3 regions of the Kitasatospora sp. NPDC096128 genome follow, and region 2 is predicted to be linked to each of the others. Evidence: riboswitches for the same ligand, from Rfam matches in the RefSeq annotation. Region 2 holds a riboswitch; each other region holds the start of a gene.
What was found. A riboswitch is a leader RNA that binds a small molecule or an ion and turns the genes downstream of it on or off. The one in region 2 is predicted to bind cyclic di-AMP.

Region 1: linked by a shared signal. The riboswitch ahead of ABTY61_RS26345 (M23 family metallopeptidase) and the one ahead of ABTY61_RS08880 (glycoside hydrolase family 16 protein) in region 2 are both predicted to bind cyclic di-AMP.
Region 3: linked by a shared signal. The riboswitch ahead of ABTY61_RS34505 (transglycosylase family protein) and the one ahead of ABTY61_RS08880 (glycoside hydrolase family 16 protein) in region 2 are both predicted to bind cyclic di-AMP.

What each region holds. Positions count from the first base shown of each region.
Region 1 is NZ_JBEOSP010000026.1:16,403-19,648, forward strand. It holds gene ABTY61_RS26340 (hypothetical protein) at 39-956, shown strand; gene ABTY61_RS26345 (M23 family metallopeptidase) at 1,022-1,870, opposite strand; cyclic di-AMP (ydaO/yuaA leader) riboswitch at 1,883-2,041, opposite strand; gene ABTY61_RS26350 (YiaA/YiaB family inner membrane protein) at 2,238-2,528, shown strand; gene ABTY61_RS26355 (alpha/beta fold hydrolase) at 2,673-3,246, shown strand, end outside.
Region 2 is NZ_JBEOSP010000005.1:311,491-314,736, reverse strand. It holds gene ABTY61_RS08880 (glycoside hydrolase family 16 protein) at 98-1,534, opposite strand; cyclic di-AMP (ydaO/yuaA leader) riboswitch at 1,537-1,663, opposite strand; gene ABTY61_RS08875 (MoaF-related domain-containing protein) at 2,001-2,435, shown strand; gene ABTY61_RS08870 (alpha/beta hydrolase) at 2,552-3,246, opposite strand, start outside.
Region 3 is NZ_JBEOSP010000045.1:61,757-65,002, reverse strand. It holds gene eno (phosphopyruvate hydratase) at 1-245, opposite strand, end outside; gene ABTY61_RS34505 (transglycosylase family protein) at 559-1,347, opposite strand; cyclic di-AMP (ydaO/yuaA leader) riboswitch at 1,349-1,519, opposite strand; gene ABTY61_RS34500 (cytochrome P450 family protein) at 1,730-3,031, opposite strand.

The sequences.
Region 1 (3,246 bases), on a different contig from region 2:
GCCGACCCTACCCGCGTCCGGCGACTACCGTTCGGAGCATGAACGACGAAGACCTGCGGCTCGCCCCGCGCACCAGGGCCGCCGACCTGCTCGCCTGGGCGGCCGGGCAGGACCGCGCGCCGGTGGCCGAAGCGCCGCTGCGCACGGTGCTGGCGCTGCTGGAGCTGGGCGAGGGCAGGATGCACGACGGCTGGCCCGAACTGACCTCCGACGCGGTGGAGCACCTGCTGTACGAGCGGCTCCACCTCTACGTCCAACCCGCACCGGAGGAGGACCCGTTCGCCTACGGCGAGGCCGTACGGCTGCTGGTCGACCACCAGCGGGCCGTGAAGCGGCTCAACGCCAAGCGCCAGGAGCGGCTGCACGCCGAGGCCGAGTGGCAGGGCGAGGTCGCGGTCGGGCTGCTGCGCCGCGCCGACCTGGTGACCTGGCCCCGGCTGTACGCGGTGCTGCTGCACGCCCACGGGGTGGACGTGGGCGACCCCGCGGCCGTCCGGGACTGGCTGGCCGGCTTCGCCGGGCTCGACGAGGAGGAGCGGCTGGCCGGGTACGGGGCGCTGGGGCCGACCGGCTGGCTGGACGAACCGGACGAGCAGGGCTGGGGGCCGGGCCGGGTGCTGTCCGTCGGCATGGCCACCGACGGCGCGCGACGGCTGCTGGAGCAGGGCCTGATGCGGCGCAGCTACCGCAACCTGGCCGAACTGAACGCGCTGGGGCGCCCGATGCCGGAGGAACTGACCGGGGGCTTCGAGGAGTTCGAGGCGGCGGCGGCCGAGGCGGCGCTCGACCTGCTCGGCGACTGGACGGTGCCCGGGCTGCCGCGGCTGCTGGTGGAGGAGTTCCCGGAGCTCGCGCCGGAGCCGGGGGCGGCCGAGATCGACGCCTACCTGGCGCAGCTGCCCGCGGAGGATTCGAAGGAGGAGCCGGAAGCCGCGGCGGAGGAGCCGGCGGAGTGAGCCGATGACGCGGAAGGGCCCCGGGCGACGCGCCCGGGGCCCTTCCGTACGCTCTTCGGCGGTCCTTACGGGTTGAGGCCGCGCTGCTGGAGCCAGGTCTCCGGGTCGACCGGGGCGCCGCCGCCGGGGCGGACCTCCAGGTGCAGGTGCGGGCCGGTGACGTTGCCGGTCGCGCCGACCTTGCCGATCTGCTGGCCGGAGGTGACGGTGCCGGAGCCCTTGATGATCGAGGAGAGGTGGCAGTACCAGATCTCGGTGCCGTCGGGGAGGGTCTCCACGATCCGGTAGCCGTACGAGCCGGACCAGCCGGCCGAGGTGATGGTGCCCTGGCCGACCGCGAAGACCGGGGTGCCGGTGTCGGCGGCGAAGTCCAGGCCGGTGTGCAGGTGGGCCCAGTAGCGGGCGCTCTGGCCGTAGTGGGCGGAGAGGTTGTAGTCCTTCACCGGCAGGGTGAGGGCGGCGGCCTTGGCCCGCTCGGCCTCCTCGGCGGCGCGCTTGGCCTCCGCCTCCTTGGCGGCGGCCTTGGCCTCGGCCTCCTGGGCGGCCTGCACCCGGGCGCCCTCCTCGGCGGCGGTGCGCTGGCTGTCGGCCTGCTGCTGGATGCGGGCGGCGAGCGCGAGGCCGGGGTCGGCGGCCAGGGCGACCGGCGCCTCGTCCGGGGTCTCGATGGCGGGCGCGGCGGCCGGGGTCGCGGAGGCGAAGCCGGTGGCACCCAGGGTGGCGGCGACGGCGGTGACGCCGAGCAGCGGGGAGGCTCCGCGGGTCTGACGCGGCATCCGGTGGCGGTTGGCCTCGGCCTCCGGGGCGAAGTCCTCCGGATCGAAGGGCTCCGGGCCGTCCGGGCCGGGGTGGTCGAGGAGCTGGGTACCGGCTGCGGGGCCGGCCGGGTGTGCCGGAGTGTGCGTCGACGCCACGGAGGCGCGCTCCTTTCCTTCCTTCGCGCCTACCGGGTTAGCTGACGGGTTCGGAGCAGGAAGGTCTCCTACGGCCGGGCCGGAGCCCCGCCGATTCACCCCAAGGAACGTGGTTCCCCGGCTCCCTGACCTGCCCGGAGGCCGGTCGGCGGGATTAGGCGACGGCGCACGGTGCCGTCTGGGTACGGCGTTGACGACCGCGCTGCGTTATCAAACGTTAATCCTAGGACGCTCTGATTCCAAGCCATCCGCCCGGGACGGCCGTGGAACAGGTGATCGGACGTCAACGAACGACCCCTCAATCACCCGGTTCATCTGAGTACTCCTACTCATGTGCGACCCGACCGCCCCACCGCATCCTGGCGCCATGAGCGCACCGATGCAGTCACGGACCACGGCCGCGTACTTCGCCCAGGCCGCCCTCTCCTTCGCCATCTCCGGCACCGCCCTCGCCGCCGGGATCGCCTACCTGCCCGTCGGCGGCTGGACCCGGGCCTTCCTGGGGATCGGCCTCCTCTACACCGTCACCTCCTCGTTCACGCTGGCCAAGGTGATCCGGGACCGGCAGGAGTCCTCGGACACCGTCGCCCGGGTCGACCAGGCCCGGCTGGAGAAGCTGCTCAGCGAGCACGACCCGTTCAGGGCCGAGGGGATCTGAACGGGGGGACTTGGGCGGGAGGACGCGGGCGGGAGGGCGCTGCCGCCGCTGTCGGCCGGTTCGACCGGGGCACTTGACGGCTAAGGCTATTAGCCTTAGCTTTATGGCTATCGGCAGCAACGACCGAGCCAGCGGAGGCCCACCATGAACGGCACCACCACCCCGAGCACCCAGTACCTCGACGTCCCCGGCGGCCGGCTCGCGTACGACGACACCCGGCAGGGCGACGGCACCCCCGTCATCCTGCTCCCCGGGATGCTCGACTCCCGCCGCGCCTACCGGCACCTGCACCCGCTGCTCACCGCCGCCGGCCACCGGGTGATCACCATGGACGTGCGCGGCTTCGGCGAGTCCTCGATCGTCTGGGACGACTACAGCCCCGCCGCCGTCGCCACCGACGTCCTGGCCCTGCTCGACCACCTCGGCATCGAACGGGCCGTCCTGGTCGGGCAGTCCTACACCGGGGCCACCGTGGTCAAGGTCGCCGGCGACGCACCCCAGCGGGTCGCCGGGATCGCCCTGATCGACGCCTTCGTCGAATACCGGGCCAACGCCCTCATGCAGGGCGTCATGGTCGTCATGGGCGCCGCCATGGTCCGGTGGCCCGGCGTCTGGGGCTACTACCTGCGCAAGATGGCCTACCCCGGCCCCCGCCCCGCCGACCTCGACGGCTACGTCGACGGGCTGGTCGCCGCCCTGCGCACCCCCGGCCGCCGGA
Region 2 (3,246 bases):
CCGGCGAGCGGCTGCCGGACTTCCGATGACCGGTGGGGCGGGCTCGTGGTTACCGGTACGCGTGGTTGCCGGTACGCGTGGTTGCCGGTAGACGCGGTTACCGGTAGACGCGGACGTAGTCGGCGGCCATGGTGATCGGGGTGTTCCCCGTCGGCGCCGGGTGGTACTTGCCGGCGCTCACCGAGAGGTTGAGGATCAGGTACGCCGAGAAGTCGGCGCCCACGCCCTTGCCGTCCGAGAACACCTTGACGCCGTTGACGTACCAGTCCACCGAGTTGGCGCCGTAGTAGGTGCCGATGGTCACCCACTGGTCGGCGGCGACGGCGCTCGGGTCGGTGTAGTAGTCCGGGTTGCCGGGGTTGACGTGGTTGGTCAGCTCCAGCAGGTTCGGGTTGTCGGGGTGGTACTCGAAGGAGTCGACCTCCCCGTTGCCGTTCTTCCAGGTCCACAGGGCGGGCCAGGCACCGGTGCCGGCGGGCAGCTTGACCCGGGTCTCGGCGTAGTCGCCGGTCTTGACCTGGAAGCCCTCGGCGGAGCCCTCGGTGGTCAGGAAGCCGGTGTTCCAGGACTGCCGGCCGTTCTCCAGGGTCGGCCCGCCCGGGGTGGCGGTGAAGGTGGCGACGCCGTTCGCGACGGTGACGTTGTTCTTGTTCAGCCAGTCGAGCTTGTTGTCGTCCGGGTTGTGGTTCCCGTACTTGTAGGCGGTGCTCTTGTCGCCGACCCAGCGCTGGCCCCAGTTGATCGGGCCGTTGAACTCGTCGGACCAGGTCAGCGACTTGCCGGCGATCGGGGAGGACGGCGCCGGGGTGCTCGGGTTCGCGGTGGCGGTCGGGCTGGAGCTGGGGGCAGCGGTCGGGCTCGGGGCCGTGGTCGGCGCCGTCGTCGGGGTCGGCTGGGCGGTGGGCGTCGCGGTGGCGGTGGGAGTGGGGGTGGCGGTGGCCGTCGGGGACGGCTTGGCGCTCGGGGACGGCTTGGCGCTCGGGGTCGCGGTGGCCGTGGGCGTCGCGGTGGCGCTCGGCGTCGGGGCCGCGGTCGGCGTCGGGGTCGGCGTCGGGGTCGGCGTTCCGGTGCGGGAGACCACCAGCTGCTGCGAGGGCAGGTTGTGCCAGCTGCCGCCGAGGTCCTGCCAGAAGCCGAACTGGGTGTACGTCCCGGTGGGCAGGGTGCGCGCGCCGCTGGTGAAGTCGAAGCCGCTCGGGCAGAGCTGCACGTTGCTCGCGTTGCCCGGGAAGTCCAGGTTGGTGCCGCGCGCGTCGCGCACGCCGACGCCGACGGTCCTGGCGGTGAAGCAGGACGAGGAGTGCAGGCTCAGCGAAGCGGTGGTGGCCCTGCCCGCGACCATGGCGGCGGGCCCGAGCCGGTCCTGGGTGACGGTCGGCCCGGTGGCGGCCTGGGCGCCGGAGACGGACGGCAGTCCGAACAGCCCGGCACCGGCGATGGCGAGTGCCCCGGTGGCCGCGAGGGTGGCGTTGCGGCTGCGGTGCGACGGAAGGGCGTGGCGGGGCGCGCGACGGCGCCGGGCAGGCTGGTGCATGGGGGTCCTCTGCCACGCCTGCGAGGTGAGCTGTCGGATTCGGGCTGCAGTTGCCCGGCCGCCTGTGGAGCGGCTTCACCCCTAGCCTCGACCCGCACGCTGGTGCGTACGGTCGGGCGCTGACCTTGGTTCCCCCGCTCCCGTCCGCTGTGGTGCTCGGGTGCCCGCCGGCGGGTGGACGGGACTCGGCGTCCCGGCGGCGGGGTCCGCGACCGCGGACGACGGTTGCAGGCTAGGCAGGCCGTCCGTGAACGGACAACCCGATCAAGCCGGTTGTCGCGCAGCTCACAGTGGTGTCGATCAACGACGCTGCGTGGCAGCCGAGTTGATCATTCCCGTCGCTTCCTCGTCCGCCGCCTCGGCCGTGGGGGTCAGTCGAGCCGGGCCGCCATGCCGTGGCCGCCGTGGCGCGGGGCCGCCTGAAGTCCGCCCGGTCGGATAAATTGGAACCCTGGGATTTTCCGCGGTGCACAAGAGCACCGGGCCCGCACTGTACGACCTGTCCCACCCGCAGTACCCGCACGGTCCGCACCACCCGTCCCCCGTTCCTGAGAAGAGGTCCCGCCCCACCATGACCGCGTCCCTGCCCGCCTTCGCCGGCCGCACCTACGTCTTCCGGGCCGACAACGGCGCGGCCTTCCGCAACTCCTACTCGGCCGACGGCACCCGGCTGCGCTGGGAGGGTCTCGGCGAGTCGGCGGGCCAATGGGAGGACGTGCGGCTGCACGTGGCCGAGGTCGCGCCCGAGATCTACTTCATCAGCTGGACGGAGCAGAGCGGGATCACCGTGAGCCACGTGATGGACCTCAACGCGCTGACCGTACGGGCCTTCTGGACCTTCGAGGGCGAGGGCGGCCGGGTCGGCCAGCTGCACACCGGGACGCTGGAGCGGGTCGCCTGACCGGCGCCGGAACGGACTGAACCCCCGGAAGCCGTGGCTCCCGGGGGTCGGTGTCGTGCGCGCTGTCATGTACCCGGCGTGATGTGCCCCGCCGGCGGGTGCCGCCGTGGACGGGCTCAGACGGCCTGGCCGGGCTGGTTCGCCTGACCCGGGTGGCCCGGCTGGTTCGGGACCTTGAGGTGCTGGGACAGCCACTCCAGCGAGGACGGCAGCAGGGCGCTCCAGGTCTCGAAGTTGTGGCCGCCGTTCTCGAGCATGCTGTAGGAGACCTTCATCGGACTCTGCGCCGCGTCGATGAACGCCTCGGTGTCCTGCTTGTAGTTGCCGTCGCCCTTCTTGGTGCCGGCCAGCAGCACCGAGATGTTCGGCGGCGGCGCGTTCTTCAGCCGCCACATCAGGTTGGCCTCGTTGCGGCGCTGCTTGCTGCCGCCGAAGAGGTCACCGGTGGTCGGATCGTCGGCCGCCTCGTAGTACGCGGACAGGGCCACCGCCGTCGGGAAGACGTCCGGATGGCGCATGGCCAGCTTGAGCGCGCAGTAGCCGCCGGTCGAGTTGCCCATGAAGGCCCAGGCCTGCGGGTCGGTCGAGACCCGGTAGCTGGCCTGGATCGCCGAGGGGACGTCCTTGGTGAAGTACGTGTCGGACTGGGCGCCGCCCGGGATGTCCTCGCACTCGGTGTCCTGCGGCAGGGCAGGCGAGGGGCGCATCAGGACCATGACGGTCGGCTGCATCCGGCCCTCCTGCAGCAACTTGAGCGCGGCGCCGGGGTAGTTGAAGCGGGTGATCAGGTTCTCGGCGATTCCTGGGAACC
Region 3 (3,246 bases), on a different contig from region 2:
TAGCCGACCAGCTCGGGGCCGATCTGCTCGATGACGGCGAGGACGGCCTTCTCCACGCCCTTGCCGAAGTAGCGGTTCTTGTCGCCGTCGCGCAGCTCAAGCGCCTCGAAGGCGCCGGTCGAGGCACCCGACGGAACAGCGGCACGACCCGTGCTGCCGTCGTCGAGGCCGACCTCGACCTCTACCGTGGGGTTGCCGCGGGAGTCGAGGATTTCACGGGCTACGACGACATCGATGGACGGCACGAAGCATCTCCTTGCGGAAGCAGGGTCCGGCTGGCGGTGGTGCTGTCAGCCGGACGATTGCGGAGTCGTTACGACCAGAGCCTAACCGCCCGGGCTCCCGGGACCACGTCGGCCTCGACTCCGTCTCAGCGTGTGGCCCTACTACCCACCGGTAGTTCACCTGCTCGTCCCAGCCCGTCCCACCGGGACGGGCTGGGACGAGGACGGGTGCGGACGGGCGCGGACGGAGGGGGCTGGACGCGGACGGAGGGGGCTGGACGCGGACGGAGGGGGCCGCCGGGCGCGGCCCCCTCCGTGTTCGCCGTGGAACGGCTCAGCCGAGGTGCAGGACCTGGCCGGGCATGATCAGGTTCGGGTTGCCGCCGACCGTGTCGCGGTTGCCGTCGTACAGCGCCTGCCAACCACCGGACACGCCCTGGGTGGTGGCGATGCCCGACAGGGTGTCGCCGTCGCGGACGGTGTAGTCGTGGCCGGTCGTGGCGGCGGCCGGGGCCTGGGCGGCCCGCGGGGCGGCGTGCTTCGGGGTGTACTGCTGGGCCGACTGGTCGACCGGCTTCTCCGCCGTCTTCGGCGCGGCGTGCTTCGGCGCGTACTGCTGGACCGGCTGCGGCTGGGCGGGCTTCGCGGCGGCCTTGGGGGCCTGCTGCTTGGGCGCCTGCTGCTTCTGGACCGGCTGCTTCTGCGGCTTGGCGTCCGAGGAGGCGTCCACCTCGGCCGGGGCGCCGCCCTTGCTCAGGCCGGCCTTCTTGGAGCAGACCGGCCAGGCGCCGGGGCCCTGCGAGGCGAGGACCTTCTCGGCGACCGAGATCTGCTGCGCCCGGCTGGCCTGGTTGGCCTGCGCCGCGAACGCGGTGCCGCCGTACGCCTTCCAGGTGCTGGAGGTGAACTGCAGGCCGCCGTAGAAGCCGTTGCCGGTGTTGATGCCCCAGTCGCCGCCGCTCTCGCACTGGGCGACCGAGTCCCAGGCGGAGGCCGGGGCGGCGGAGGCGCCGGTGGCGGTGAGGAGCGGCAGTGCGAGTCCGACGCCGGCCACACCGGCGACGGCGATGGCCTTCTCGGCCTGGGTGCGACGACGATGACGGCCAGATCCAACGAACAGCATGAAGGTCCCTCTCCGCACGCCTGCGAGGTGAGCTGTCGGGTTCGGACCGGGAGGTGGCCCGGCCGCCGTCTGCGGAAACGCTTCCGCTCGGGCGGCTTCACCCCAAGCCGTGGAGGAACGGCAACAAACCTGGTTCCCCCGCCCCTGCCCAGGGTTCTGGTCGGTTTCCCGTGACGCGGCGGGCAGGATTCGGCGTCCCGCGCACGAGGTCCGCAGCTGCGAACTCCAGGGAGACTAGACAGATCCTCAGACCAATCACAAGCTCATATCACCGACATCACACAAAAATTACGGCCCGTGGTCGATCGCCTACCAACGGCGGGGCTTTGTCCGCTTTGATGGGCGTTCATACCGCCCCTGGAGCCGTATTTGCGACGTCACGTCAGCGCGTCGACGCCTCAGGACGGCGGTGCGGCGACCGGCTCTCCGGACTGAATTCGACCGGAAGTTCGCGCAATCCGCGCATGATCAGGCCACCTCGCCAGCGCAGATTCTCCGGGGTTTCGGCCAGTCGGAGATCGGGCAGTCGGGAAAGCAACGTGGCCAGCGCGGACCGCCCTTCGAGCCGGGCCAGCGGGGCGCCGATGCAGTAGTGGATGCCGTGCCCGAACCCCAGGTGGGGATTGTCGCTCCGGGCCAGGTCCAGGGTGTTCTCGTCCGAGAACCGGGCCGGGTCGCGGTCCGCCGCCGCCAGCACCACCAGCACCGGGTCGCCGACCGGGATGTCCACCCCGCCGATGGTCAGCGGACGGGTCGCGAACCGCCAGGTCGCCAGCTCCACCGGCCCGTCGTAGCGCAGGAGTTCCTCGATCCCGGTCTCCAGCAGCGCGGTCTCGCCGCGGGCCACCGACTCCTGCAGCAGCGCCCGCTGACCGGGATTGCGCAGCAGCGCGTAGGTCCCGTTGCCGATCAGGTTCACCGTCGTCTCGAACCCGGCGAAGAGGAGGATGAAGGCCATCGCGGCGGCCTCGTTCTCGGTCAGGTGCTCGCCGTGGTCGCCCGCCCGGATCAGGCCGGAGATCAGGTCGTCCCCGAGGTCCGCCCGCTTGCGGTGGATCAGCTCCAGCAGGTACGCCCGCATCCGCTTCACGGCCCGCCCCACACCGCCGCGTTGGCCGCCGCCGTGGCGGATCATCATCCCGGCCCAGTCCCGGAAGTCGTCCTGGTCCTCGGCCGGCACGCCCAGCATGTCGCAGATCGCGTAGATGGGGAGCGGGAACGCGAACTCGTGGATCAGGTCCGCCGACCCGCGCTGCGCGAAGCCGTCGATCAGCCGGTCGGTCAACTGCTGCACCCGCGGCTCGAACTCGGCCACCCGGCGCGGGGTGAACGCCTTCGACACCAGGCGGCGCAGCCGGGTGTGGTCCGGCGGGTCGATGTTCAGCAGGTGGGTCATCAGGTCCGCCTGCCGCTCCCCCGGGATGCCCACCCGGCCGGTGCGGTGCGCCTGCTCGCTGTGGTGCGCCGGGTTCTTCGACAACCGGCCGTCCGCGAGCGCCTGCCGGGCGTCCGCGTACCTCGTCACCAACCAGGCCTCCACCCCGCTCGGCAGCTTGGTGCGGTGCACCGGGGCGTGCTCGCGCAGCCAGGCGTAGGCCGGGTACGGGTCGGCGGCGAACTCCCAGGTGAAGAGCTGCGGATCGGGCTGGGCGGCGGACTGGGCGCCGTCGGGCTGAGCTGGCATGGGTCGACCGTAACCGCTCGGCCACCGCTCGGCCGGACGCGCCCGGACCGGCCGGCGATCGTCAACGGTTCGCGAACGGCGCGCGAGCGGGTCGCCAACACTCCGTGGACGCCCCGTGGACGGTCCGTGGACAGGCCTTGGACAGCTCTTGGCCGGGTGGCAGGCGTGAGCCTGGTCACCTGCGGGGTAATCCCTGTTGCGGAGGGTCAGGACGT